Regions from separate parts of the Arthrobacter sp. TJ-254 genome, predicted to be linked through region 2. Evidence: riboswitches for the same ligand, from Rfam matches in the RefSeq annotation. Region 2 holds a riboswitch; each other region holds the start of a gene.
The links. Region 2 has a riboswitch for cyclic di-AMP ahead of AC4D14_RS05515 (M23 family metallopeptidase). Riboswitches for the same ligand answer to the same signal wherever they lie in the genome.

Region 1: another riboswitch for cyclic di-AMP. It lies ahead of AC4D14_RS02360 (C40 family peptidase); the one in region 2 lies ahead of AC4D14_RS05515 (M23 family metallopeptidase).
Region 3: another riboswitch for cyclic di-AMP. It lies ahead of AC4D14_RS09005 (NlpC/P60 family protein); the one in region 2 lies ahead of AC4D14_RS05515 (M23 family metallopeptidase).

What each region holds. Positions count from the first base shown of each region.
Region 1 covers NZ_JBZCNF010000001.1:500,893-510,331, reverse strand. Annotated here, with positions in the region: gene AC4D14_RS02375 (3-oxoacyl-ACP synthase III) at 1-587, shown strand, start outside; gene AC4D14_RS02370 (alpha/beta fold hydrolase) at 581-3,259, shown strand; gene AC4D14_RS02365 (NAD-dependent epimerase/dehydratase family protein) at 3,256-4,230, shown strand; gene AC4D14_RS02360 (C40 family peptidase) at 4,287-5,201, opposite strand; cyclic di-AMP (ydaO/yuaA leader) riboswitch at 5,205-5,382, opposite strand; gene mutM (bifunctional DNA-formamidopyrimidine glycosylase/DNA-(apurinic or apyrimidinic site) lyase) at 5,506-6,471, opposite strand; gene rnc (ribonuclease III) at 6,479-7,177, opposite strand; gene rpmF (50S ribosomal protein L32) at 7,241-7,444, opposite strand; gene AC4D14_RS02340 (YceD family protein) at 7,447-8,013, opposite strand; gene AC4D14_RS02335 (TOBE domain-containing protein) at 8,297-8,707, shown strand; gene modA (molybdate ABC transporter substrate-binding protein) at 8,704-9,439, shown strand, end outside.
Region 2 covers NZ_JBZCNF010000002.1:102,277-111,715, reverse strand. Annotated here, with positions in the region: gene AC4D14_RS05560 (NHL domain-containing thioredoxin family protein) at 1-1,150, opposite strand, end outside; gene AC4D14_RS05555 (bifunctional copper resistance protein CopD/cytochrome c oxidase assembly protein) at 1,147-3,276, opposite strand; gene AC4D14_RS05550 (HU family DNA-binding protein) at 3,392-3,670, opposite strand; gene rpsN (30S ribosomal protein S14) at 3,944-4,249, opposite strand; gene rpmG (50S ribosomal protein L33) at 4,253-4,420, opposite strand; gene rpmB (50S ribosomal protein L28) at 4,420-4,656, opposite strand; gene AC4D14_RS05530 (MarR family winged helix-turn-helix transcriptional regulator) at 4,993-5,487, opposite strand; gene AC4D14_RS05525 (SGNH/GDSL hydrolase family protein) at 5,484-6,260, opposite strand; gene AC4D14_RS05520 (diacylglycerol/lipid kinase family protein) at 6,368-7,330, shown strand; gene AC4D14_RS05515 (M23 family metallopeptidase) at 7,382-8,191, opposite strand; cyclic di-AMP (ydaO/yuaA leader) riboswitch at 8,195-8,403, opposite strand; gene AC4D14_RS05510 (siderophore-interacting protein) at 8,524-9,439, opposite strand, start outside.
Region 3 covers NZ_JBZCNF010000003.1:54,811-64,249, reverse strand. Annotated here, with positions in the region: gene AC4D14_RS09030 (molybdopterin molybdotransferase MoeA) at 1-1,025, opposite strand, end outside; gene AC4D14_RS09025 (DUF6457 domain-containing protein) at 1,025-1,300, opposite strand; gene mobA (molybdenum cofactor guanylyltransferase) at 1,321-1,932, opposite strand; gene AC4D14_RS09015 (HNH endonuclease) at 1,929-2,426, opposite strand; gene AC4D14_RS09010 (NlpC/P60 family protein) at 2,660-3,484, opposite strand; gene AC4D14_RS09005 (NlpC/P60 family protein) at 3,528-4,313, opposite strand; cyclic di-AMP (ydaO/yuaA leader) riboswitch at 4,319-4,485, opposite strand; gene AC4D14_RS09000 (M23 family metallopeptidase) at 4,594-5,427, opposite strand; gene AC4D14_RS08995 (iron-dependent transcriptional repressor DtxR) at 5,655-6,350, opposite strand; gene serC (phosphoserine transaminase) at 6,597-7,751, shown strand; gene AC4D14_RS08985 (MFS transporter) at 7,774-9,042, opposite strand; gene AC4D14_RS08980 (DUF3027 domain-containing protein) at 9,101-9,439, opposite strand, start outside.

The DNA.
Region 1 (9,439 bases), on a different contig from region 2:
AGATCAAGTACGCCCTGATCGTTGCCGGCGAGGATGCACAGGGCACCCAGGAAGCGACCTTCGCGCGGCTGAACCATCCCGATTCGACCCGCCAGGACTTCCTCAGCGAATTCGCCACACTGACCCTCGGCTCGGGCGCTGCGGCCGCCGTCATCGGCCCTGCAGACCTGCATCCCGGTTCGCACCGGATCCTCGGCGGTGTGTCGCGGGCCGGAACGCAGCACCACGAGCTGTGCGTGGGCGGCGTCGACGGGATGTACACCGACACCAAGGGCCTTCTCGACGGCGGCCTCGAGCTGGTGGTGACCGCCTGGCACGAGGCGCAGGCCGACGGGTGGAAGTGGGACGCCATGGACCGATACGTGACCCACCAGGTATCAAACTCCTACACGAACGCCATCATCAAGGCGGTCAACCTCGTGCGCGACCGCGTGCCGATCACGTTCCCCCGGTGGGGAAACGTGGGGCCCGCCTCCCTGCCCATGACCCTCGCCCAGGAGGGGCAGTCGCTCAACGCCGGCGACCGCGTCCTGTGCCTCGGAGTTGGCTCGGGGCTCAACACCTCCATGATGGAGATTGCGTGGTAGCACTTCCCGGCCTTGACCCGTCGTGGTCACGGTACATCGACGTGCCTTCCTCAAGCCCGGCCGATGCCCCCGGCAGCTCCTTCACCTGGCACTACCTGGACAACACGGCGCTCCTCGAGGCATCCGGTGCTACTCCCCGGGGAACGATCCTGTGCGTCCACGGAAACCCCACCTGGTCCTACCTGTGGAGGTCGCTGCTGGCCCCCGGCGCGGCAGCCGGCTGGCGCGTTGTCGCCGTCGACCAGTTGAACATGGGCTTCTCCGCCCGCACCGGCGTGTTCCGCAGGCTCGCCGACAGGGTGGGCGACCTTGAGGATTTCACAACGGCGCTCGGGCTGTCGGGGCCGCTCGTCACCGCCGGCCACGACTGGGGCGGAGTGGTCAGTCTCGGATATGCACACCGCAACCGCGAGCGCCTGCGCGGAGTGATCCTGACCAACACCGCCGTGCACCAGAGTGATGCCCGGCCCATTCCCGCTCCCCTGAGGCTCGCACTGCTGCCCGGGGTGCACCGGACCGGCACCCGTTCAACCTCCGCCTTCCTCGACGTGACGCTCGCCCTCGCCCGGCCGAAGCTGGACCCGGAAGTGAGGGCCGCCTTCCGGGCGCCCTACCGGAGGCCGGCCGACCGCACGGGCATAGCGGATTTCGTGTCCGACATTCCCCGCAACGAGGCCCACCCCAGCTATCCCGCCCTTGCGGAAATCGCCGAGGGCATCCGGAGCCTCGAGGTTCCCTCGCTGCTGCTGTGGGGCCCCCACGATCCCATCTTCTCCGATACCTACCTCGAGGACCTCACGCAGCGGCTTTCGGATGCCGACGTGCACCGGTTCGAGGACGCCGGCCATCTCGTCCACGAGGACGCCGACGTCGCAGGAACACTGTTCTCCTGGCTTCACACGCGGCTCGGCGCCACAGCCGGTGCCACGGCGGAAGCCCCTTCCCCTGATGATGATGGCGCGGCGCGCCGACCCACGGGCGGCACCGGGTTCACCCCGCTGGAGCACAGACTCCTCCAGGCAGCAGGGGCCGCAGGGGCGACCCCGGCCGTCGCCGAGATGGGCGCCGACGGAGCCGTCCGCCGCACCCTCACCTGGTCGGAGCTGGCGGGAGAAGTTGAAACAGTGGCCGCCGGCCTCCGGGGACTCGGCGTGGGCACCGGCAGCCGCGTCAGTCTCATGGTTCCCCCCGGGGTCGACCTCACCGTTGTCCTCTACGCGTGCCTGCGCATCGGCGCCGTCGTCGTCGTCGCTGATGCAGGGCTCGGCACACGGGGCCTTTCACGCGCGGTCAAGGGAAGCTCCCCCGATCTCCTGATCGGCATCGACCGGGCCCTCACCGCGGCCCGCGTGTTGGGCTGGCCCGGCCGCCGGGTCAGCATCGAAAAGCTCGATGCGCCCCGTCGCGGAGCGCTCGGGGTTGAAACCTCGCTGCAGGAACTGCGCCAGGCGCCGCGGCCGTCCGACACCGTAGGCTCCGGCCCGTCTGCACCGGGCCCCGATGACGACGCGGCGATCCTCTTCACCTCCGGCTCGACCGGCCCGGCGAAGGGCGTTGTCTACACGCACCGGCAGCTCTCGGCGATGCGCGACACCGTTGCCGAGACGTTCGGGCTTGCCCCCGGCGGCGCGCTCGTCGCAGGATTCGCGCCCTTCGCCCTGCTCGGGCCCGCCCTCGGCGTCGTATCGGTGACCCCCGATATGGACGTGACGGCGCCGCGCACGCTGACGGCATCCGCCCTGGCCGACGCCGCTGCGGCCGTCGGAGCGACCGCCGTCTTTGCCTCCCCGGCAGCGCTCCGGAACGTCCTTGCAACCGCGGCGGACCTGAAGCCCTCGGGCGCTGAAGCACTGCGGAATGTTGAACTGGTGCTTTCAGCCGGCGCCCCCATCCCTGCCCCGCTGCTGGAATCCGTCAAGGAGCTGCTTCCGGCCGCCTCCCTCCACACCCCCTACGGCATGACGGAGGCGCTGCCAGTCACCGACGTCGATCTCCTCCAGATCCGCGCGGCCGAAGCCGACGCCGCCTCGGGCATGCCCGGAGCGGGAAACGGTGTGTGCGTTGGAACGGCCGTCCACGGCGCCAGGGTGGCGGTCAGCCCCCTCTCCGCAGACGGATCGGCGGCGGGCGATCCATCGACCGAGCCCGGGGTCACCGGCGAAATCCTTGTTGACGCACCGCATGTGAAGGACCGCTACTACCGCCTGTGGCGGACGGAGCACGAGTCGTCGCGGACTGCGCCGTGGCACCGCACCGGGGACATCGGGCACTTCGACGCCGCCGGACGGCTGTGGGTCGAGGGACGCCTCGGGCACATCATCACCACTCCGGACGGCGTGCTCACGCCCGTCGGTATCGAACACGCAGTCGAGGCCGTTAACGACGTCCGGCTCGCGGCAGTGGTCGGTGTGGGCCCCGAGGGCACCCAGGCCGTCGTCGCCGTCGTCGAACTGGCCGAACCCGCGCGGCGCCGGGACAAACCAGCCCTCGCCCCTTCGGCCCTCGCCGCCAAGGTGCGTGCGGCCGGCCTTGCGGCGGGCACGCAGGTCGCGGCCGTGCTGACGGTGCCGTCGCTGCCCGTGGACATCCGCCACAACTCCAAGCTCGACCGCTCACGGCTGGCCCGCTGGGCCACCAAAACGCTCGCCGGCGGCCGCGTCACCCGGCCATGAGGGTTCTCGTGACCGGCGCGAGCGGCCTCCTCGGCGGCGCCGTCGCCGTGCTGCTGCGGGCACGGGGGCACACGGTGCGCAGCTTCCAGCGCCGCCCCGCGGGACTTGAGGGCATTGAGGACCTGCTCGGCTCGGTAACCGACCCGGCGGCGGCGGAGCGGGCCGCGCGCGGAATGGATGCGGTGATCCACCTCGCCGCCAAGGTCTCCTTCGCCGGAAAGGCATCCGAGTTCGAGGAGATCAACGTCCAGGGAACCCGCATTGTCCTTGAAGCGGCCCGGCAGGCCGGAGTACGGGACTTCGTGTTCGTCTCCTCACCCTCGGTCGCGCACACCGGAACCTCCCTCATGGGCATCGGTACAACCCCTGCGACGCCGGAGCGGGCACGGGGCGATTACGCCCGCACCAAGGCGCGGGCAGAGCTCCTCGCGCTCCAAGCCTCAGGGCCGGACCTCCGGGTTGCCGCGGTGCGCCCGCACGTCGTATGGGGTCCCGGCGACACCCAGCTCGTGGAACGGGTGCTCGAGCGCGCCCGCGCCCACCGGCTCCCCCGGCTCGACGCCGGGATGGCGATGATCGACACAACCTATGTCGACAACGCCGCCGCCGCGATCGTTGCCGCACTGCACCGCATCGAGCACGTTGAGGGCGAAGCCGTTGTCGTCACGAACGGCGAACCTAGGCCGATCGGGGAGCTGATCGCCGGAATCTGCACCGCCGGTGGAGTGAGCCCTCCCCGCTGGCACGTGCCCGGCCCACTGGCGCGTACCGCCGGGTCGGCCGTGGAGCGGCTGTGGCGGGGGGCCGGCTGGACCTCCGAGCCGCCGATGACCCGCTTCCTCGCCGAGCAGCTCTCGACCGCCCACTGGTTCGACCAGCGGCGGACCCGGAAGCTGCTGGACTGGACGCCGGCCGTATCCATCGATCAGGGCCTTGAAAGGCTCGCCGGCTATTACAGCCGCTCCAGATAAGGCACAAAGAAGGCCGGCGCCCAGGGGCACCGGCCTTCTTCATTCATTCCGTGCGCTTAGCGGGTGTAGTACCCGTCAACCTGCATGGCGCTCACGTCGTGGACGAGGGTGCCCTGCGAGGGGTTGAGGGCGCTGATCATCTTGCCGCCGCCGAGGTAGATGCCAACGTGGCCTCCACCGTTCTGGCTGACCAGGTCACCGGGCTGCGGGTTGCTGGTCGGCTTCAGGGCTGCGAACTGGGCCCAGGTGGTGCGGGGCAGGTCGATGCCGTGCTGGGCGTAGACCCACTGGACGAAGCTGGAGCAGTCCCAGGTACCGAACCCGGTGCCGCCGTACACGTAGCCCGCGCCAACGCCCTGCATGGCCGTGGCGACGATGCCGCTCTTGGCTGCAACGCCGATGGGCTGGATGTTCGCACTCTGGCTGCTGATGCCCATCTGGCCGGCAGTTGTGACTGCGGCGGTCTGGATCGGCGCAGCCTGCTCTGCCGGAGCTGCAGGCTGGGCCGGAGCGGCCGGAGCGGCCGGAGCGGCCGGAGCCGGTGCCGCTGCGACACCTTCACCGGAGATCACAACGGACTGTCCCGGGTAGATAACCGATGACCAGCTAAGGCCGTTCGCTGCGAAGATCGCATCGAGGCTGACGCCGTAGTTGGCCGCGATGAGGCCGAGGGTGTCACCGGCGCGGACCGTGTGGGTCACTGAGCCGCCGTTGGCAGGAGCCGGTGCGGGGGCGGGAGCCGGAGCTGCCTGCTGGACGGGTGCCGGTGCGGCCTGGGCCGACAGGTTGACCTCGCCTGCGGCGCTTGCCGGAAGCGCGGCGCCAAGCATGATGCCCGATGCAGCGACGACAACGGCTGCGGGGCGACCCGCGACACTGGCGCCGGCGGATACTGCACGTGATGCTGTCTTAAGGGGATTCGAGCGGACCGGGGTTGCACGGTGGCGCGCGATTGAACGATTCTTCGACATGATGTTGCCTCTCCCGATGCCTGCGGAGTTAGCTGTCGGGTTCGGATGGGACACCCGGACACACGAAGTTGGACATCTCCCCAGCAGATGTCCGTCATGCGTCTTAACCCCAAGGACCTTTCAAGAAAGGTCCGCTATCGGTTCCCCCGCCCCTGTCGGAAATGTTAAGCGAACGGTCCTTCAGTCACCGACAGGGTTAGGCAGTCTGACGAAGGGCGCCGATGCCGAGTGGCCCGGCGCAGACTCAAGGCTACCTGCGAGATATCGGATTGTCACATTTGGATCACAGCCCGGTAAACGTTGACTAACGACGCGGCCTCTGCGGGGCTTTTTGACAACGCGGACAGGTGTAGGAAGAGCGGTTCATGAAGGCATCGCGCCGGATCAGGGAGGCCACCCCATCCGTCTCGCAGCGCCTGCAGGGCTGCCCGCCCCGTCCGTAGGCGTTGAGTGAGCGGACGAAGTAACCCGACTCCCCGTTGACGTTGACGTAGAGGGAATCGAAGCTTGTGCCCCCGGCATCGAGGGCCCGCAGGAGCACATCCCGCACCGCCTCCACGAGCCGAAGCGTGTCTGGCCTGCGCATTGTCTCGGTGGGGCGCGCGAAGTGGAGGCGGGATGCCCACAGGGCTTCGTCGGCGTAGATATTCCCGATTCCCGAGATGAGCCCCTGGTCGAGCAGCGCCCGCTTGAGGCCCACCCGCCGCTTCCGAAGCCGCTCGTGAAAGGCCTCGAATGAAAAGGCTGGATCGAGCGGATCGCGGGCGATGTGAGAAGCCTCACGGGGAATCAGGGCGAGATTAATCTCACTCGTCCCGCCAATGTGTCCATCCTGGGTGGGCTCGAGGTCGGTGAGGAACATCCCACCGAAGATCCGTTGATCCACAAAGCGCAGTTCCGACGGCAGCGGCGCACCCAGACCGTCGACCGCGGACGAAAGCTCGAGACGGACCTTCAGGTGTTTTTCGGACGGTACCCGCGGTTCCTGCATCAGGATCTGGCCGCTCATCCCGAGGTGCGCCATGAGCGCCACGGAGGGTGTCTTGTCCTCGGGTGCGTCGGCGGGGAGCAGCGGCATCCACAGGAACTTCCCACGGCGGACGACGTCGACGATGCGTGCGCCGGTCAGGTTCCCGGCGAAGTCGTCGGGCCCCAAAGGGTGGCGGCGCAGGGAACGGGGGTCGAGGACCTCCACACGCTCCACGGAGCGGCCGAGGGCCCAGCGGGCCAGACCCCGCCGGACGACTTCAACTTCCGGGAGTTCGGGCAAACTGTGCCTAGCGCCCTTCGACCGGTGCGGTGTCGCCGAGGATTTTCCAGGAAGCGGCGGCTGCTGCCTGCTCTGCTTCCTTCTTTGAGTGGCCTGTTCCGGTTCCGTAGGGGGTGCCCCCGATGACGAGCAGCGCCTCGAAGGAGCGCGCGTGGTCGGGCCCGGTGCCCGTGACCTGGTAGTCGATCAGCCCCAGGCGCCGTGCCGCGGCGGTTTCCTGGATGCGGGTCTTCCAGTCGGTGCCTTCCCCGAGCGCGTCAGAGTCCTTGAGCAGCGGTCCGATCAGGCGCATCACCAGGGCCTGCGCCGTCTCTATGCCGTGGCTGAGGTAGGCGGCGCCGATGACGGCCTCCATGGTGTCGGCAAGGATCGAGGATTTGTCGCGTCCGTTGGTCAGCTTCTCCCCCTGACCGAGCAGGATGTGCTGGCCAAGGTTCAGGCCGCGCGCGACGCCGGCAAGGGCGCGGGTACTCACCACGGCGGAGCGGCGCTTGGCCAGATCGCCCTCGGAGAGTTCCGGGTTGTCCCGGTAGAGGGCATCGGTCACCGATAGCCCGAGCACAGAATCCCCGAGGAATTCGAGACGCTCGTTGGTGGGGATGCCTCCCTGCTCATAGGCATAGGAGCGGTGCGTGAGTGCAAGACGAAGCGTCCCGGCATCGATTTCGACACCGAGACGCTTCGCGAGTTCTTCGATGGGAGGCACGTCTACCTGCGCTTCCGCAGCGACTCGATAGAGCCCTGATGCGGGCCGGTCGCAGCGACCATGTTAGACGTCGGCTACCTTGCGGCCCTTGTACTCAAGGAACAGCGGGGTGCCGGCGGAGTCGGTTACTACCTTTGCCTGGTGGGCAAGGCTGTAGGTGACGCGGCCGTTCTCAACGGTCTTCACCAGTTTGGGGGCAGTTGCCTTCCACTGGGACCGGCGTGCGCGTGTATTGGCGCGGGACATTTTCCGCTTGGGAACAGCCACGACTAACTCTCTTCTCTCTCGTCTGACTCTGTACGTGGTGCCGCATCATTCTCAGCGACAGTGCCGGCCAGCCCTGCAAGGGCGGACCAGCGAGGATCCAAAATTTCGTGATGATGGTCCGGGTCGTCATTAAGGCGCGCTCCGCATTCGGAACACAGGCCCTTGCAGTCCTCCCGGCACACCGGCTGGAACGGCAGCGATGTAACAACTGCGTCCCGCAGCACTGGTTCAAGATCGATCGCATCGCTCTCAACCCGGTGCAGCTCTTCTTCATCTTCAGCGTCGAGCGACTCGGAGTCACCGTAGTAGAAGAGTTCCTGAATCTCCACATCGCTTGTGTATCGGATGGGAGTCAGGCAGCGGCCGCATTCGCCCGTTACCTCGACGTCTGCGGTGCCCGATACCAGAATTCCCTCATGAACCGCTTCAAGCCGCAGGTCCAGTTCCATTGTGGAACCTTCCTGCACGCCAATCAGCGCCACGCCGAAATCCTTGGGTGCGGGTACATGTTCTTCGATTGTCCGCATGCTTCCCGGGCTGCGCCCGAGGTCTTTGACACTAAAGATCAAAGGCGAACTGAGATCGCTTTTAATGGTGACTCCTGTAGAACATATGACCGACATATCATCCTAGCCTGACATGCTCCCTCAGCCCAAAACGCGTACTCTCCGGCCCAGCCCCACCCATCCCGCGCCGGCCGGGGATCGACCGGCTCGAATTGCCACGGGCGGCTTCGGAGGCCCGTGCGGCACTTCTTGCCCGTCACCGCCTCCTCCCGAGGATACGGCACGGCTCTGAAATAGATGCCCCACCGCCTTACCTCGCCTGATCTGAGGGAGTACTGTCCTTCTTATGCCGCATATACGGATACGCGACGCAGCGAACTACCTCGGCGTGAGCGATGACACCGTCCGCCGCTGGGTCGAGGACGGAACCCTCCAGGCCCGCCGGTCCGGGTCGGGGATCCTGGAGGTTGACGGTGTGGAGCTTGCCGCGCTAGCGCGGAAACGGGCGGTGGTGCTCGGCGACCCCTCCCAGGGGGGAAGCTCCGCGCGCAACCGGTTCGTCGGCCTGGTCACGAAGGTGACCGCAGACACCGTCATTGCCCAGGTCGAACTGCAGTGCGGGCCGCACCGCGTTGTGTCCCTGATGAGCTCCGAAGCAGTCCGGGAACTGGGCATTGAACCGGGGAGCGTTGCAGTGGCCGTCGTGAAGGCAACCGCAGTCATCGTCGAAACTCCGCTGGGGCAGCGGCGGCCATGACAGCCCGCAAACTGCGCCGCGGCGTCCTTGCCGCCGGACTCGTGGCGGCCCTGATGTCCGGGGGCTGCGCCGGCGGCCCGGAGCCATCGGGAAATGGCGAGCGGAGCCCGGTGAACGTCTTCGCCGCGGCATCGCTGCGCGCAGTGTTCGAGCAGGTGGCGGCCAACTACGAAGAGAATAATCCCGGGGCTGAAGTGGTCCTCAATTTCGCCGGTTCGTCCGATCTCGCAACCCAAATCACGGCCGGGGCACCGGCCGACGTTTTTGCTGCGGCCGATACGGCGGTCATGCAGCGCCTCGTTGACGACGGGCTGATCGACGGGGCGCCCTCCAACTTCGCCGGCAACACTCTGACCATCGCTGTTCCGCCCGGCAACCCGAAGGAAATCACCAGTTTCGCGGACCTCGCGCGCCCCGCGGTGAAGGTGGTGGCATGCGCCCCCCAGGTGCCGTGCGGCGCCGCTGCCCAAAAAGTGCAGCAGCAGGAGGGCGTGCGGCTCTCACCCGTCAGCGAGGAGTCCTCGGTCACTGATGTCCTCGGCAAGGTCGTCTCCGGCGAGGCAGACGCCGGTCTGGTCTACGTGACCGATGTGGCCGCGGCCGGACCGAAGGTCGAGGAAGTGAAGCTGGCCGACTCCGCAGCGGGGAGGACCACCTACCCGATCGCGGCGGTGCGCGGCGGAAACACCGAAGATGCGCGCCGCTTCATTGCCGCCGTCCTGAGCCCGTCAG
Region 2 (9,439 bases):
ACTGCGCGAACCACGCGGTGTCGCCCGCGCCGTCGTTGAGCCCTTCGAGCCCGGTGCCCGCGAGGATGTTGACGGCGGAGGTGACCGGGTTGAAGGTGAAGATCTGGTGCGTTCCGGCCATGGCGATGACCACGCTGTCGAGGGCGCGCGAGTAGATGACATCCCAGGGTGAGGAAAGGGAGACGTTCAACGCGTCGGTGCCAAGGACGGCGCCGTGCAGGCGCGGCGTATCGTCGTCGGCGTCCGCGGGCGCTCCGCCCGGAGCGGCCTTGGTGAGGTTCTCGGCGTCGAGGAGCCGCTGCACACCATTGCCCGCGAGCGTGCGCACCTCCCCTGTTGCCAGGGAGACTCCGCGCAGCCGGTGATTGACCGTGTCGGCCACGACGACGTCGTACCCGACCCGCTCCGCTGTCTCCTGGGGCAGGAGGGCAAGGCCCTGGGGTTCGTTGAACTCGGCCGTATCGGCGGCGCCGTCGGCCCAGCCCCTCGTTCCGGTTCCGACGGTGCGCCGGACCGTTGTCAGGTCGGCGTCGAGTTCGACGAGGCGGTGGTGGCCGGTGTCGGCGGCAAGGAAGGTGCCGGTTTCGGGCAGGGCGAGCAGCTTGCCCGGGAACTTGAGGTCGCCGGCGGTGCTCTCGGCAGGAACGTAGGGGCCGTCGCCGCGGTGGAGCGTGCCCTTGGCTGTGTGCTCCTCAACGAGTTCGGCGACGAGCGAGTCGAGGCCGTCGGCGTGGCCTTCGCCGGAGAGGTGCGCAACGATGTAGCCCTCGGGGTCGATGACCACGAGTGTGGGCCAGGCCCGCGCCGTGTACGCCTGCCAGGTGCTCAGCTCCGGGTCGTCGAGGATGGGGTGGTGGATGTCGTACCGCTCGACGGCGGCGGCAAGGGCCACGGGGTCGGCCTCGTGCTCGAACTTGGGCGAGTGGACGCCGACCGTCACGAGGACATCGGAATACTTGGCTTCGAGGGGGCGCAGTTCGTCGATGACGTGAAGGCAGTTGATGCAGCAGAACGTCCAGAAGTCGAGGATCACGATTTTCCCGCGCAGCTCCTCAAGGCCCAACTGCTTCCCGCCGGTGTTGAGCCAGTTGCGGCCCTCAAGCGCGGAGGCGCGGACTCGGTACGAGCTACGGATCGACGTGTCGGTCATTCGTTGTCTCCTGGCTTTGCGGGAACCTGGGGTGCGGGGGCCTGGCTTCGCCTGTCCCGCTCCGCCAGGTTGGCGAACATATTGTTGTAAGCGGCGAGGTCCGCGTCATTATTCCGGTCCGCAGCGCGGTCCTTGCGCTTTGTCTCGCGCGCATCGGTCCTTGACCACATGATGGCGACGCCGATGGCCAGGAGGAGCGTTGGCACCTCCCCGATCCCCCAGGTGGCCGCTCCGCCGATCTGCTGGTCCTCGAGGGCCGAAGGCCCCCAGTCCCTGCCCATGCTGCCAAACCAGGAGGCCTGCAGCAGCGACGTGGAGCCCATCAGGGCGACCCCGAAGAAGGCGTGGAAGGCCATTGTGGAGAACAGGAGCAGCAGGCGCATGGGGTACGGCGCCCGCCTCGGCAGGGGGTCCGTGCCGGCCATGGTGAGGACGAAAAGGTAGCCCGTGATCAGGAAGTGCGTGATCATCAGTTCGTGCCCGACGTGCTCGCGCAGCGCGAATCCGAAGAGGGGCGAGTAGTAGAAGATGACGATCGATCCGGCGAAGTTCGCGGCCGCGACCAAGGGGTGGGTCACCACGGCGGAGAAGCGCGAATGGATCAGCACGAGGATCCATTCGCGGATGCCGCGGGTGCCGTCGGTGCGGGCGGGAAGCGCTTTCAGGGCCAGGGTCACGGGGGCGCCGATCACGAGGAACAGCGGCACCACCATGGTGAGGGCCATGTGGTCGACCATGTGGGCGCTGAAGAGCACCACGCCGTAGACGGCCGGACCGCCCGAGGTGAAGTAGGTCAGCAGCACCAGCCCGATGAGCCAGCTCAGAAGGCGCGGCAGCGCCCATGAGTCGCCCCGGCGGCGCAGGTTGCGCACCCCGAGGAGGTAGGCGGCACCGAGGGTCATGGCGACGGCGATCCACAGCCAGTCCGGCCGCCATTCGGTGAACCAGCGGGACAGCGTGGGTGCCGGCGGAAGGTCGTAGCCGGTGAGGATCCGCGCGGGGGACGCGTTGGGGGCGAGTTCCTCCGCGCGCGGGGGTGCCGTGCGGCCGAGCGCGCCGGCGATTCCCGAGACGGCGGCCATGATCAGCAGCTCAACGGCGATCAGCTGCCACAGGACCCGCCGTGCGCTGAGCCGGGCCTCCGTGGCGACGCCGGGGCCGCCGAGCTGCGGAATGACCCACTGACGGTGCATCCAGCCCACTCCGCCGAGCACGAGGGTTGCCACGGCCTTGAGGGTGACGAGCAGCCCCCACTGGGAGCTCAGCTGTGCCAGGTCGGAGATCCGCAGGCTGGCATTGACGATGCCGGAGAGGAACACGAGCGCGAACGCGAACCCGGCAAGTGCCGAGAACCGTTTGAGGACGGGCAGGGTCTGGTCGCCGAGGCGTCCTCCCACGACCGCGAGGACGAGGATCCCGCCGACCCACAGGCAGACTCCCACCAGGTGCAGCGCGATCGAGTTGACCGCTGCGTTGTGGTCGTCGCCGCTCGCCGCGTGGCCGACAAGGGCCATGGGGAGGAGGTTGAGGAGGGCGAGCGCCGCCATTGCGCCGAGGCCGTTGAGGGAGCGCACACCGAAGGTGAGGGTTGCGAGGACGGCCGCGACGGTCGAGGTCACAAGCCAGGCCCTGCCGGTGCCAAAGTCCGTCAGGAATTCGGCGAGTCCGGTGGTGTACGCCTGGTCGGAGCTCACGGGCACGCCGGCGGCGTCGGAGTACGAGAGGACCATGACCCCCAGGGCGCCGAGGGTCCACGAAATTGCCGACACCGAGGCGAGCGTCAGGGCCCGCGTGAGGGCTGGATGCTCCGTCTGGGTGTCTTTCGCACGCGGGCGCCGGCCCCCGCCGGTGGTCCGGGGAAGGATGACGATTGAGAAGATGAGCGCCCCGATGGTGCCGGCAGCGCCGAGGTTGTTGAGCGTCTTGGCGGCAGGAAGCCCCCACCGGGTCAGGGCCCCGGGATCACCCAGCTGGCGCGGGGCTGCGGCGCCTGAGAAGAGCAGGGCGGCCAGGAGACCGGCAAGGACGACGGCAGCACCGGCCGCGAGCAGGGCCGGAGGCACCGCCTGCGCATGATTGCGGGTGGCACCGGCTGCGGGCCGGGGGTCCTTCGCGGTTGTTGACACGCCTCCTATTGTCTACCCGCGGTAGAACAAGGGCCAATTCGATGCGTATTAAACGCAGAGGACCGCTGCCGGTTCTCGGCAGCGGTCCCAAATTCTGCGGTGGAGTTCACCTGTGTTACTTGGCGGAAGCCTTCAGCTTCGAACCCGCGGTCAGCTTGACGCCGTGGCCGGCAGCGATCTGGATGGTCTCGCCGGTCTGGGGGTTGCGTCCGGTGCGGGCAGCGCGGCTCGTGCGCTCAACAGCCAGCCAGCCCGGGATGCTGATCTTTTCGTCCTTGGCAACGGACTCCGCGAAGACATCGAACAGAGCGTCGAGGACGCTGTTCACTGCAGCCTGGCTGGTATCAGCCTTGGCGGCTACCTCGGCAACGAGTTCACTACGGTTTTTAGCCAATTTTCGGTCCTCCTGGACATGTGTTAGTACATCGAGCTTTCGGGATATTCGAAAAGCCTCTGTCCGAGAACTTACCAGCTTGGGCGAACGGAACATCAAATTTGGGCTCGATATGAGCGTATTTTGCTATGTTTTTGGGCAATTTCCGCGATCGGGCGGGTATTTCGCCCTCCGGCGGGCCGCTGCCGGCCGTGCGCTGAAGGGGATCAGGACCCCGGGGCATAAGAAAAGCCGGCGGCCCGTAGGCCGCCGGCTTTCCTCAACCGTCGTGGATTACCAGCTGGACTTGGTCACGCCGGGCAGCTCGCCGCGGTGTGCCATGTCGCGGAACCGGACACGGGAGATGCCAAACTTCTGGAGGGTGCCGCGGGGGCGCCCATCGATCTGGTCGCGGTTGCGGAGGCGGACCGGCGACGCGTTGCGCGGCAGCTTCTGCAGGCCGAGGCGAGCCGCTTCGCGGGCGTCGTCGGTAGCGTTTTCGTCGACCAGGGTCTTCTTGAGTTCGAGGCGCTTCGCAGCGTAGCGCTCAACAATAACCTTGCGCTGCTCATTGCGAGCAATTTTTGACTTCTTGGCCATTGTTTAGCGCTCCTCTCGGAATTCGACGTGCTTGCGGATCTTGGGGTCGTACTTCATCAGGACCATGCGGTCAGGGTCGTTACGACGGTTCTTCCGGGTCACGTAGGTGTACCCGGTGCCCGCAGTGGACTTCAGCTTAATGATGGGACGTACGTCCTTGTCCTTTGCCACTAGAGCTTCACTCCCCTCGCCTGGATCTCGGCCACGACGGCGTCAATGCCACGCACATCGATGGTCTTGATGCCGCGGGCCGAAACCTGCAGCGTGACGTTGCGGCGCAGGGACGGAACCCAGTAGCGCTTCTTCTGAATATTCGGGTCGAACCGACGCTTCGTGCGGCGGTGCGAGTGCGAAATGCTGTGTCCAAAGCCAGGCTCGGCTCCGGTCACTTGGCAGTGGGCTGCCATAACTCTCCTCCAGTTAGATGATCGTGACGAAATCACTTTTAAAGCGTCCCGCCACCAGTAATGACACCGTTATTACTGCAGCTTTCCGGAGGTGGACCTGGCAGGGTGAGAACCTGCCGAGGCGCCTCGCCGCGGGGAAGACGGTGAAGTTGAGGTCGGCGTGCGGGCGCGAAGCCCTGCGACGACCTTAATTCCAGGTAGTTACGGGTAGCTGGGCCGACCCCGGCATGCGGGATCCAGCTCAACCAAACGCCATACCATACTACGGGTCGTCCGCCGCTGAGCCAAACCGGGGGAAGGGATTCTTCGGCGTCGGCGCCGGCAACGGGGCCGCGCCTACCGCTCTCCGGGCGTCCCTTCCTTGAGAATCCAGGAATCGTGCTTGAGGCTGCCGAGGATTTTCCGCCCGACCCGCTCCAGGTCCGCGACATCGCGGTCGTCGAGCGGGTTGAAGACGAGGCTGCGCACCTGCCCCACGTGGGCGACGGCCAGCTGCTTCACCGTTTTCAGTCCCTCCGCGGTGAGGGCGGCGGTCGTCACCCTCCCGTCCTTCGCCGAAGGGTTGCGGATGACCCACCCGCGCTGCTCGAGCTTCTTGACCACGTGGCTGAGGCGGGACAGCGAAGCCGTTGACCGGTCGGCAAGTTCACTCATGGGAAGGGTGGTCCGTTGCGCCTCGGAGAGCATCGCCAGCACATGGTAGTCAAAAAGGGTGATGCGCGCCTCGCGGAAGAGGTGGGCGTCGAGGGCGCCGGGCAGCAGCGTCGAGACGGCGTAGAGGGCAAGCCAGGCCCTGCGTTCCTCGGCGCTGAGCCAATCCGGTTCGGTCATCGTCGCACCAAGTCCGGCTGGGTGAGCTCGGGATACCTTGCCCGGAGCTCGTCGCCGGAGGAGACCCCGCGCAGGCGCCGTCCCACCCAGGGCGAGAGGTGGTCGCGGGCCCATTGCGCGTCGGCGCGGAGCTGCCGCAGCCGCGAGAGCGCCGGCCGTGCCTCGAGTTCCGGCGTGTCGACGCTGTGCGAGGCTGCGAGGACCTCCAGCACGCGCATCGCCATCAGGGTGTGGCCGGCCGTCGACATGTGCATGCGGTCGACGTCCCAGTAACCCCAGTTCTGGAACTCGCGCATCCTCCAATAGTCGACGATCACGGCACCGCGGCGGTCCGCGACCTCCCGTATGAGTTCGTTGTACACGGCGGTGCGGCCGCGCGTCTTGCTGAAGACTGCCGAAGCCGACGAGTCGAAGCCTGTGAACAGCACGACCGTTGCACCGCTGTCGGCGAGCCGGGCGATCCCCGCGTCGTACCCCTCGACGAGGCGGTCGATGTCGACGCGCGGGCGCAGCAGGTCGTTGGCTCCGGCATAGAGGCTCACGAGCGTGGGACGCAGCCGGAGCGCCGGTTCGATCTGCTCGTCGAGGATCTGCTGCATTTTCTTTCCCCGCACGGCCAGGTTCGCGTACCCCCAGCCCGGGTCGGCGAGGATGAGCTGCTCCGCCACGCGGTCGGCCCAGCCGCGCACCCCATTGGGGCTGCCGGGATCCCAGTCCCCCACTCCTTCAGTGAACGAATCGCCAAGTGCGACGTACCGCTGAGTAAATTCCACCCGGACAGGCTACCCCGTCCTCCTCCCGGTCCGGGGACTCAGCGCGGTAAGCTCATGCGCAGATGCCCCTTGGCGCGCCATTTTCCGCACTTCGACCGAAGGACTCCATGACCACCACCCCCGGCACACCCGGACGGCGAGCAGCACTCATCCTGAACCCGATCAAGAACACCGGGCAGGACGTGCGGGAGATCGTCGCGCGCATTTCGGCGCGGGAAGGGTGGCTTGAGCCGCTGATTTTGGAGACCACGCCGGAGGACCCCGGCCACGGCCAGGCGCAGGAGGCGCTGCGTGCCGGGGTCGACGTCGTCATTGCGGCCGGCGGCGACGGCACCGTGCGCTGCGTCGCGGAGGAGCTGTCGGGCACTGACACGGTGATGGCGCTGGTGCCGCTGGGGACAGGGAACCTCCTGGCTCGCAACCTCGACATCGCCGTGGACAACCCCGAGGAGGCCGTTGAGACCGCGTTCAACGGGACCGAGCGCAGGATCGACGTCGTCCATGTCACGGTTGACCGCGCGCAGGAGGCCCACGTGTTCCTGGTGATGGCCGGGCTCGGTTACGACGCCGCCATCATGTCGGATACGCGCGATGACCTGAAGGACCGCGTGGGCTGGCTCGCGTATGTCGACGCGGGCATCCGGAACCTTCCGGGCCGTCCGGCACGCACCACAATCACCGTTGACGGCGGCCGGCCCTTCGAGCGCCGGCTGCGCAGCGTGATGGGCGGGAACTGCGGAAAGATCATGGGTGGGCTCGAAATTTTCCCGGGCGCCAAGATCGACGACGGCCTCCTTGACCTCATGACCGTCGCTCCGCGGGGAAAGCTGGGTTGGCTCAACGTGGCCGGGAAACTGTTTGCCCGCGGGAAGGGCAAAGACCCGTCCCTTCAGTACTTCCAGTGCAGCCGCGCCGAAGTGCAGCTCCACGAACCGCTTGAGGTCCAGCTTGACGGAGACCCGCTGGGACGGGCCACGCACATGTCCTTCGAAATGATGCCCGAGGCGCTGCGGCTGCGCATGCCCTTCGGTAGCAAGGACCCTGCAATCCTGAGCAACCCCCTGCCGTAATCCGGCACGCGCTGCAGGCTGCTGCAGCATCACGCCCGGCGGGCGCGCTTCCTACAGGTAGGGAAGCGGGTCGACCTTGGCGTCGTTGATCAGCACTTCAAAGTGGAGGTGGCAGCCTGTGGAGTTGCCGGTGGTCCCCACAGCGCCGATCAGGGACCCGCGGGAAACCTTCTGCCCCACGCTGGCCCCGAGCTGGCTGAGGTGGTTGTAGGTGGTCTTCATTCCGGCGCCGTGGTCGATGACGATCCGCTGGCCTCCACCGTAGGGGTGCCAGCTTGAGTCGATGACCTTGCCGTCGTCCGCTGCCTTGACCGGGGTGCCGCACGCTCCCGCGTAGTCGATGCCGGTGTGGAGTTCGGGTGCGTATCCGCCGAGCGGGTTCACCCGGTATCCGAAGGTCGAGGCGACCGAAAGGTTGTCGAGGGGTGCTGCGAGGGCTGCGGCCTTCTTGGCCTTCGCCTTCTTGACGCTGCTGGAGAGGGCCTTGGCCTTCGCTTCGGCCTTGCCTGCGACGGCGGCGGGGCTCTGCCGGCCGAAGTCGATCTTCGCCTTGGCGTCGGCGGTCACCTCGGGCGCCGGTTCGGCCGCGGCCGCCTGGCTGATCGGGGACTCGGCGGTTGCCTGGGAAGGGGCGACGGCACCCATGATGAGCCCTGCCCCAACGAACAGTGCTCCCGCGGCGAGGCCGCCCTGGCGGATCCTCGCGGTCAGGCTGCCCTTGCCGCTCCGGGCCGACGGTTGCGGACGCAGGTCGCGACGGCTGGGAAGTTCGCAGGGTCGGTCGGACACCACGGTTGCTGCAGGAGTGCTCGGGACGGCTCCGGGCGCGCGGCGGCGCCCGGACATGGCCGGCTGGGTCACGAAAATACCTCTCTCGAACGCCGGCGAAGTTAGCTGTCGGGTTCGAGCAAGAGTTGACTCGGCCCCACTGCGCAACGCAGCGGCAGCTTGCGCTGCGGCTCGTTGCACTGCGGACAGTTAGTGCAGTGAAGGCTTCACCCCGAGGCAGTCGCTGACTGCCGGGTGGTGGGTCCTCCGCCCCTGTCATGCAAGGTTGAGGGCGGTCCGCTGACAGGGTTTGGCGTGCGGACCTCAAAAGTTGGTTCAGACTCCGAGTAATACTACTCGCTTCGCCTAAAGTTACAATTCCGTTACATGGCTTCCGGCGTGTCGTTGTGTGAAGCGCTGCACAATCATGCCGATTCGGCCCGGCCGAGGCGCCAGTACCCCATGAAGGCCACCTGTTTCCGGTCGATGCCGACCTCGCGCACCAGATAGCGGCGCAGGCCGCGGACCACTGCCGCCTCCCCCGCGATCCAGGCGTAGAAGGGCCGGGTTCCGGCGGGCTGGTCACCGCCGCCGTTCTCATGCCCGGAGGCCTCAAGGCGCTGCGGCGTCTCCCACAGGACGGCCTGTTCGATGTCGACGTCCTCGGGTTCGGGGCCCGCTGCCACTTCCCCGCCGTCGGCGCCGCCCGGCGCTGCCCCGAGGGCGGCCCACCCGGGCTGGGGAACCGCATTGCGCACCGCGGCTCCGAGGAGTTCACCGTGTTCGCACCCGTTACGGACCAGCCAGGTGACCGCCACCTTCGAGGCCGTGGGAAGCGGCTGGATGTCGGCGGCGTCGGGAACTTCAAGGAAGGCATGGCCTCCCATGTCGGCGGGCAGCGTTTCAAGGATCGCGCCGATGGCCGGAACGGCGGTTTCGTCGCCGGCAAGCAGCACGCGCTGCGCCAGGCCCGGGGCCCACTCGATGCCGCCGTAGGCGCCTGCGGTGGAGCAGCGCGCGGCGTTAACGTTCGGTCCGATGAGGCATATCCTGCTGCCGGGACCGGCGGCCGCCGCCCACTGCGAGGCGGGTCCGCCCCTGCCGTTCGCGTCGAAGTGGAGTACGAAGTCGACGTCAATTTCCGGTTCTGCCGCCGTGCAGCGCGTGCTGCGCACGGTGTAGGTCCTCATTGCGCCGCGCACTGCCGGGTCGAGGCCGAGCCACTGCTGGTACCAGCCGCGGCCCTCCGGATCGGCCCGCATCAGTGCGGCGATGTCGGGCGCGTTCCCGTCGGCCGGCGGGATCAGCACCTTGATCCGCAGGTCGTGGGTGGGTCCTACG
Region 3 (9,439 bases), on a different contig from region 2:
CGCAGACCGGCGAGCAGGGGCGCAGCAACCGTGAACATCGCCATCATCGCCGCGAGGGGGTTGCCCGGCAGGCCCACCAGGAACCGGCCGTCCGGCAGGCGGGCGAGCAGCGTCGGGTGCCCGGGGCGCATCGCGACGCCGTCGATGATCATCTCGGCTCCGAGCACCGCCAGCGCCCGGCGGATGTGGTCCGCGGAGGAACTGCCCGTCCCACCCGTGGTGATCAGCACATCCCCCGACGCCCGGGCCAGGGAGAACTCGTCGGTCGCCTCCGCACTGATGGCGTTGACGACGTCGTCGAGGTCGTCCTTGGCCCTCCCCGCGACGTCGACATGCCCGCCGAGCATCGCCACGAGCGCGGGCAGCTGGGGCCCGAACGTGTCGCGGACCTGGCCCGGCTGGGGAAGCCCCGCCTCGATGACTTCGTCACCGGTCATCAGCAGCGAAACCCGCGGCGCCCTCAGGACCGCCAGCGTGTCGTGGCCGCATACAGCGGCAAGGGCGATCTGGGCGGGATTGAGCACGACGCCGGCCGGGATCGCGATGGTGCCGAGTGCCGCTTCCTCCCCCGCAGGGCGGATGTGTTCGCCCTGAACCGGCTCATCATGCCTCGCGAGGTCGTTCCGGGTGAGCACATTCTCACGGATTTCCCCGTGCTCGGTCCGGAGGATGCCGGTCGCGTTGTGGGGAACCACTCCGCCGGTGAGGATGAAGGTTGCCTGCCCCGGCTCAAGGGTGATGGTGCCCGAATCGGTGTGTGGGGACGGGTGCCACCGCCCGGAGTCCTCGGCGGGCTTGGGCGTGACGAAGGTCCACGGCGGAGGGCCGCTGACAGCCCAGCCGTCCATTGCCGAAGATGCGTAATGGGGTATGTCGAGGAGGGATTCGACCGGCTCGGCGAGGGTCTGGCCGAGCGCATCCGCCAGCGGCACCGTCTGGAACGGCATCGGCTGCCCGGCGTTGTAAGCAGCCTCCCGCGCCTTCTCCCAGCTCATGTCCCGTCCGCCGTCAATAACGTCGCCCATCAGCGTTCCGCCCCCGCCTCGTCGCAGACCCGCGACGCGTGCTCGATCGCTGACCGCATCGCCACGGCTTCTTCAGCCTGCCCGCTGCCTGCGGCGAGCCCGGCGGCGTAGCCGGCCACGAAGGTGGTCAGCGGCGCTGCGGGGCGCACCACTGCGGCGGCAGCGTTTCCCGCAAGTGCCAGGATGGCGTTGACGTCGACCTTGGAATCCCCAAGTTCAAAAGCCGAAAGCAGCTTCTCGCTCCATTGCTGAAGAAGTATTTCGCGCTCGTCCATGAGTACCCTCCACGGGTTGGTTAGCGGACGTCAACACCGAGAATCCGGGCGTCAGCCCAGGTGTCGACGTCCGACGTCGTGCCCGGCGGAACCGGGACCGGTCTAATCTTCACCCTAGCAAGGAGGGCGCGCATCGAAAGATTCTGCGCGCCTCCCGCAGCCAGCGCCTCAGCCGCAGCCTCGAAGAGCTCCTCCCTGCGGTACAGCCCGGCGAGCAATTGGACCCGGTCCCGGTCAAGCGCGACGACAGAAGCCGAGGGGTCCTCCGCTGCGGCACCGAGCAGTACCTCGGCCGCAACATCGCACCGGGGCATGTCGCAGGCGAGGACGAAGGTCCACGCGGGAAGGTCCCGGTCGGGCTCGGCCGCGAGGCTTGCGAGTCCGGCACAGAGGGCTGCCGCAGGCCCGGCGAAGGGCGGGCATTCCCGGGTGACAATCACCCCCGCCTCCTGAGCGGGGTCCGCCGGCCCCACGATGACGGTCAGCAGGGCATCCGGTACGGCGGCGCGGGTTCTCTCAAGGAGCGTCCGGCCGCCGATGGTGAGGCCTGCCTTGGCGGTTCCGCCCAACCGGGAGGACCGCCCGCCGGCGAGGATGACTGCGTCGTACGGAAGTGGCGCTGGGTCGCTCAAGCTGCCCTTTCGGTGAGGAACTCGTTCCACTGCGGCGCCGGCTTCTCGAGTTCGCGCAGCTGCCACAACGGCCCGCGCGGGGGCCGCGGCACAACACGAAGGCTCCAGCCGAGGCTGCCCAGCGTCTTGTCCCCCTTGGCGTTGTTGCACCGCAGGCAGCACGCAACCATGTTCTCCCAGGTGTCGGTCCCGCCGCGGGAGCGGGGAAAGACGTGGTCGATTGTCGTAGCGGTCTTCCCGCAGTAAGCGCAGAGGTGGTTGTCCCGGCGCAGCACCCCGCGCCGGGTCGCAGCCGTTTCCTGACGGTACGGGATCTTCACATACCGGTTCAGCAGGATCACCGACGGGCGTCCGAGAATTTCGGAAGGCCCGACAACCGGATCCTCATCCTCGGCAACGACGCTCGCTTTGCCTGTCAGCACAAGCACCAGCGCCCGGCGGAACGTAACAACCGCCAGCGGTTCATATCCTGCATTCAAAACGAGAGTGCGCATGCGCATGCCTCTTTGCGGACTATGTCCCCGCTACCGGCTGCCACCCCGGATGCTCGGGATAAGTTCTTCGGATTAACAATGCCTAGGGTAGCCGACCTGCGCGCCGGGGCGAATAGAAAGAGCGAAGTTGCGGCGCGGAGGCAGGGGCGGCACTTTAAGAGAAAGGAACCGGCAGCACCGCTGCCGGTTCCTTTCTTCAGCTGTTGGTTCGAAGAACCACCAGGCGCTGGGTGTCAGCCGCCCACGCGGATGAACACGGGGCCGGAACCGAGCTGCGCCGGGGCGATGACGGTCGAGTTGCCGTTGAAGCCGCCGTGCACAGCCTGGCCGCCGCCGATGTACACAGCGATGTGGGCCAGGCCCATGCCGCCGTTGGCGTAGTAGATGAGATCGCCCGGAACTGCTTCACCGGCACTGACGGTGCGACCCAGGGACAGGTAGCCTGCCGGCCAGCCGTGGAAGTTGATGCCGGCTGCGGCGAGGGAGTTGCTCACGAGCCGGGTGCAGTCCTGGTTCACGCCGAGCTGGGCCTTGGCCGCCGCGGCGATGGTTGCGGCCTTGCCGGAGGATGCTGCGGGAGTAACCTTGACGGCCGGAGCGGCCGGAGCTGCCTGCGCCTTCCGTGCGGCGGGAGCCTTCACGACGGCGGGAGCGGCCTGCACGGCTGCCGGAGCTGCCTGCACGGCCGGGGTGGCCTGTACTGCCGGTGCTGCCGGGGCCGATGGCTCCGCGGCAACGGTCACCTCGACGGTGACGGGCTTGGCGACGGCCTTGACCGGGGTTCGGTTGAAGGCGACCTTGGCGTTGGCGTCGGCGACGACGACGGCGGGGCTGGCGTCGACCTTGAGCGTCGAGGCAAAGGATTCACGCTCGGGCTGCAGGTCCGCGGCGTTGGCCGCGACGCCGGTTGTCAGGACCAGGCCGGATGCAGCAGCGATGACTGCGGCCTGCCGTCCCATGCCGCCGGCGTTCTCGGTGACGGCTTTGGCAAGGGCTGCAAGGGGTGCGGTGTGCTGGACTTCGGCACGGTGGCGGGCGATCGGGGCGCGAGAAGACATAGGGGTTCTCCGGAGTGTGAGAGGGGGAGTGTGAAAGTGGGGTTTAGCGGACGCGGACGAAGCTTGCGCCGGGAAGATCCGAGAGGGAGTGAAGACCGGTGTTCAGCCCGTTGAGGCCGCCGCTGATGACCTGGCCGTTGCCGACGTAGATTGCCACGTGGCCCGCGGTGATCACGAGGTCACCGGCCTGCGGGGATCCGACGACGTCGCCGTACTGGAAGAACTGGCCCGGAGCGAGGTCGCCGACGGACTTTCCAACCGAGCGCAGTGCCTTCTCGACCATGGCGGTGCAGTCCTGGGCAACGCCGATCTGGGAGTATGCGGAGCCGACGAGGGCGCCTGCGATTCCGGCGGACGGCTTCGCGGCGGGAGCGGGAGCGGCAGGAGCCGGAGTGACTGCGGCGGCCTGGACTGCGGGGGCGGCAGGAGCTTTTGCGGCAGGGGCTGCGGCAACAACGACCTCTGCGGCTGGAGCCGGTGCGGCGGGAGCCTCGACGGCCGGCGCCTCGACCGGTGCCGCAACGACGACGGCGGGGGTGACGTTCACGGCTTCGCGCTCAAAGGAGACGGCGGCCGTGGCTGCGGCGCTGACCTTCGAGGCTGCGGGGGCAGTCACGCTCAACGATGAGGTTGACTGCACTTCGCGCTCTGCGGCGGGTGCTGCGTTTGCGGGAAGACCTGCGGTGAAGACGAGGCCTGAGGCTGCGACAAGGACGGCGGCCTGGCGGCCTACAGTTCCTGCATTCGAGGAAACGGCCTGAGAAAGAACTGTGAGCGGGCTCGCTGACACGTGGGCCGCGCGGTGGCGACCCAGAGAATTATTGGACACGTGAAATTGCCTCTCCCAATGCCTGCGAGGTGAGCTGTCGGATTCGGATGGGAGTCACCCGGCCGCTGACGAATCAGCGACTTAACCCCAAGGATTTCTTGCGAAACCCAAAAATTGGTTCCCCCGCCTCTGCCATGCGAATGTGCGGACGGACCTCAGGCAATGGCAGAGCTAGGCGATTTGCTTGAGGGCGCCAGACCTATGACGATCTGGCACGAGTAGAACGTACCCTAGATCACGCAGATTGTCACATTACGGTCACGGAAGGGTCGAGGGTGTGTTACAGCCAGCCCAGAGGGTCGACGACCTGGCCCTCGATCATCACCTCAAAATGGAGGTGGCAGCCCGTTGAAGCGCCGGTTGATCCGCTCTGCCCGACGCGTTCGCCCCGCCGCACCTGCTGGCCTTCGGACACCTCGATAACCGAGAGGTGGTTGTACGTGGTTTCCAGGCCGTTGCCGTGGTCCACAACGATCCGGTTTCCTCCCCCATAGGGGTGCCATCCGGCGAAGGTCACGGTACCTGCGGCAGCCGAATATACCCGGGCGCCGCAGGCCGCACTGAAGTCCTGGCCCCTGTGGAGTTCCCCGAGCCCTGTCATCGGACTTGGGCGGAAGCCGAATCCGGAGGTTTCGACGAGGGCGTCAAGGGGGCCCGTCAGCGCGCCTTTGGCCGCCGCCGGGGTCGCTGATCCAGCCGAGGCGGTCATGACCGCCTCGAGCCGCGCGTCGGCGCCGAGGGTAGTGCTGAGCGCGGCGCGGTCGAAGTCGACGCGGGCCGAGGCGGGAACATGCACTTCGGCGCCCGCCGGGGCCGCCTCAGCGGTTGCGGAAGCCGGCACCGCGGCTGTCGTGGGCCACGCGACGGTCAGGGCGATGCCCGACACGGCGGCAGCCATCGCGACCTTCTGGCTCAGTCCCGAAAAGGAAAGGTCCTCGCGGTATCCGGCTGCCCGGCGCCGGCGCTCGGTGCGGTGCGCATCGCGCGGGCGCGGAGCGGCCGCCGGGTGCCGCGTTCCGCGGCTGCGGCGCTCGGCCCGGTGCGCATCCCTCGGACGCTCGGAGACAACCGGAACACCCGCCCGGCGGCGTCCTGACACTTCCTGCTTCAACAAATACGTTCCCTTCCTACGGAGCTGCGCAACGGATCTGCGGGAGCGAAACGAAATCCGCAGGAACATGGCTGCGGCGCACTCCAAGGAAGATCACGGCGAGGTATCGAGGGTCAGTCTGGCAGTCCCGGAGCGTTGACGCAAAGTGACCACGTTGTTATCAACTGTGTTCAGGGCGTAGCTGCCCTGTTTCCCCATGATGCGGCCCGCGCCGGGGCCGGTCCGGCGCCTTAGGCGACGGAGACGAAAACGTGGGAAGCGACTTCCGGCGGCAGTTCAAGGGCCCCGTCGACGCCCGGAACGCGCACCGAGACGTAGCCGCCCACCGACTCCAGGTTGAGCGACGCGCCCGGGCGGAGTCCGCCGTCGGCGAGCTGGGACAGCAGCTCGGGATCGACCTGGATCGGCTCCGCAAGGCGCAGGAGGGTCACCGCAGTGCCCGGCCGGTAGTCCTCCATTGCCGCGAGGAGGGTCGTGACGCCGTCGGTGAGCAACTCTGAAGGCACTCCGCCGATCGCTTCGAGGCCCGGAATCGGGTTGCCGTAGGGCGACTGCGATGGCTGCCCGAGCAGTTCGTAGAGGCGCCGCTCGACGCGTTCGCTCATCACGTGTTCCCACCGGCACGCCTCTTCATGGACGTAGGCCCAGTCGAGGCCGATGACGTCGCTGAGCAGGCGTTCGGCAAGGCGGTGCTTGCGCATCACTCCCGTGGCGCGGCGCCGGCCGAGCTCGGTGAGTTCGAGATGGCGGTCGCCGGAGACCACAACGAGCCCGTCCCGCTCCATGCGCCCGATCGTCTGGGACACAGTGGGGCCGGAGTGGCGGAGCCGCTCAGCGATCCGGGCCCGCAGTGCGACGATGTTCTCTTCCTCAAGCTCAAGGATGGTCCGCAGGTACATCTCGGTGGTATCGATGAGGTCCGTCATGAGGGTTCGGCTCCTAGGTGCGGCACAATGCGGGGCGGGTAAGGGCACTGCGTGCTGCGTGCAGCACGTCCGGACCGGGCCGGGTCCCTACGCCCCCTCAGGTTAACCCATCCGCCTTCGGCCCCGGCAATCGTGCGTCGACGCCGCCCGTGCGGCGTGCTGCACTTCATAAATAACCCGGCGCACCTCCGCTGGGGCAGAATTGGGCCCGTTGCCCCACCCACCCCACATCCACACGGAGGACCAGTGAGCGAGCTTTCGGACCTAAGAATTCCCACCCACCTGCTGCCCCGGGACGGCCGCTTCGGCGCCGGCCCGTCGAAGGTGCGCTCCGAACAGCTCAGTGCCCTCACGGCCGCCAACCCGTCGATCCTTGGCACCTCGCACCGGCAGAAGCCGGTGAAGAACCTCGTCGGTGAGGTCCGCGAAGGGCTCTCCACCTTCTTCGGCATGCCCGAGGGGTATGAGGTTGTTCTCGGAGTAGGAGGTTCGACGGCGTTCTGGGATGCCGCAGCGTTCGGGCTTGTCGATTCCCGGGCCCAGCACCTTTCCTTCGGCGAGTTCGGGTCGAAGTTCGCGGCGGCAACGGACAAGGCGCCGTTCCTGGAGCGCTCCTCCATCATCACCTCCGAGCCGGGCACCCGGCCCGAGCCGTCCGCCGAGGCCGGCGCCGACGTCTACGCCTGGCCCCAAAACGAGACATCGACGGGCGTCGCGGCCCCCGTCCGACGCGTCGCAGGTGCCGACGACGGCGCACTGATGCTCATCGACGCGACCTCGGCCGCCGGCGGGCTGGCCGTCGACGTGTCCGAGGCCGATGTCTACTATTTCGCACCCCAGAAGAACTTCGCCTCGGATGGCGGACTGTGGCTGGGGCTGTTCTCGCCGGCGGCGCTTGAGCGGGCGGCCCGCATCGACGCGTCGGAGCGGTGGATTCCGGACTTCCTCAACCTCCAGACGGCGATCGGCAATTCGCAGTTGAACCAGACCTACAACACTCCCTCCCTGGCGACACTGGTGATGCTCAACGCCCAGCTCCAGTGGCTCAACAGCAACGGGGGAATGGACTTCGCAGCTGCCCGCACGGCGGATTCGGCCGGCCGGGTCTACGCCTGGGCCGAGGCTTCGGAGGTCGCAACGCCGTACGTGGTGCGTCCCGAGGACCGCTCAAACGTCATCACCACGATCGACATCACCCCTCCCATCCGCGCCGCGCTTATCGCTTCGGTGCTGCGTGCCAACGGGATCGTGGACGTCGAGCCGTACCGAAAGCTCGGCCGGAACCAGCTGCGCATTGCCACGTTCGTGGCGATCGAGCCCGACGACGTATCCGCGCTGCTTTCGTGCATCGACTACGTTGTCGAACGGCTCAGTGCCGAATTTGGCGAGGGCGGCGAGTGAGCCCAGGGCGCCGATTGCAGGTTCAGTCCCCGGCGCTGTGGGGTGCCTCGTGGGTGATGCGCAGGCGCCGGGGTAGGGAGCGGTCGTAGCGCAGCCGCACCTCGTGGTAGCGCCAGGCCCAGAACAGTCCTGCAGCAGCGGCAATAATGCCGGAGGCGGCGGCGACACCGAGGCTCCACCGCGGCCCGAACGCGTCGGATACCCAGCCGACAACCGGCGCGCCGAGCGGTGTGCCCCCTAGGAAGATGGCGAAGTAGAGGGCCATCACGCGCCCGCGCATGACCGGGTCGGTGGTTGTCTGGACGTAGGCGTTGGCGCTCGTGAGCAGGGTGAGGGCGAAAAGTCCCACCGGGACCAGTGCGAGGCCGAAAAGCTCGAGGGTTGGCGCCAGCGCGGCGACCCCGCAGGCGATGCCGAAGGCACCGGCGGCCCCGAAGACGAAACGCATCCGCGGTTTGTCGCGCCTCGCCGACAGAAGCGCTCCGGCAACCGACCCAACCGCCATGACCGAGGAGAGAACCCCAAACACTCCGGCGTTCTGCCCGAACTCGGTGCGGGCCATTGCCGCGATGAATACGGCGAAGTTCAGCCCGAACGTACCGACGAGGAAGATGGCCAGCAGCACCATCATCAGATCGGGCCGTCCGCGGACGTAGCGCAGGCCCGCCTTGATGCGGCCCTTTCCCGGTTCCGACCGCGGCTGGACGTTGAGCGTGGAGGCGCGGATGGCGAGCAGGGCGTAGACCATTCCGCCGAAGGTGAGCGCATTGATGAGGAAAACCCACCCGGGGCCCACCGCCGCGGTCAGGAGCCCTGCTACGGCGGGGCCCACCATCCGCGCGGCGTTGAAGGAGGCGCTGTTGAGCGCTACGGCGTTCGGCAGGTAGTCATCGCGCACCAGTTCCGAGGCGAAGGTCTGCCGGGCGGGTGCGTCGAAAGCCGAGACGATGCCCAGTGCGAGCGCAAAGGCGTAGACGTGCCAGAGTTCGGCGGCGCCGGTGAGCACCAGCAGGCCGAGGCCCACGGCCAGCAGCGCCATCGCCACCTGGGTCAGCTGAAGCAACTTTCGGCGGTCGACGGTGTCGGCGATCAGCCCGGCCCAGGGCGAAATTAGCAGCTGCGGGCCGAGCTGCAGGGCCAGGACCACACCGAGGGCCGAAGCGTTCTGTTCTGTGAGGATGTCGTAGACCAGCCAGTCCTGGGCAGTGCGTTGCATCCAGGTACCGATGTTTGAAACGAGCGCACCGACAAACCAGATCCGGTAGTTGGCTATCCGCAGCGACCGGAACATGCCCACGTGCGCGCTCCTTCCGCCGTCGCCTGCAGCAACCGGCTAAGTTGTCCCCGGCCTAGTTGTCCCCGGCGCCGTGCGCCCTGATCGCCTCATCCGGATCGCCGAACGGCGCCTCGGCTTCGACTCCGGCATCCACCGGTGAAGGCTCATCCGCGGATGGCTGCTCTCCGGCGGGCTGTTCGGCGGCAGCCTGCTCCTCGGCAGGAGCATCCCCTGCAGGGGCATCCGGGGCAGCCTGCGCTTCGGCCGGCTCTTCGGCGGGCTGTTCCTCGGCAGGCTCATCCTCGGCAGAGGCAGCCGGGGCAGCCTGCGCTTCGGCCGGCTCTTCGGCGGGCTGTTCCTCGGCAGGCTCATCCTCGGCAGAGGCAGCCGGGGCAGCCTGCGCTTCGGCCGG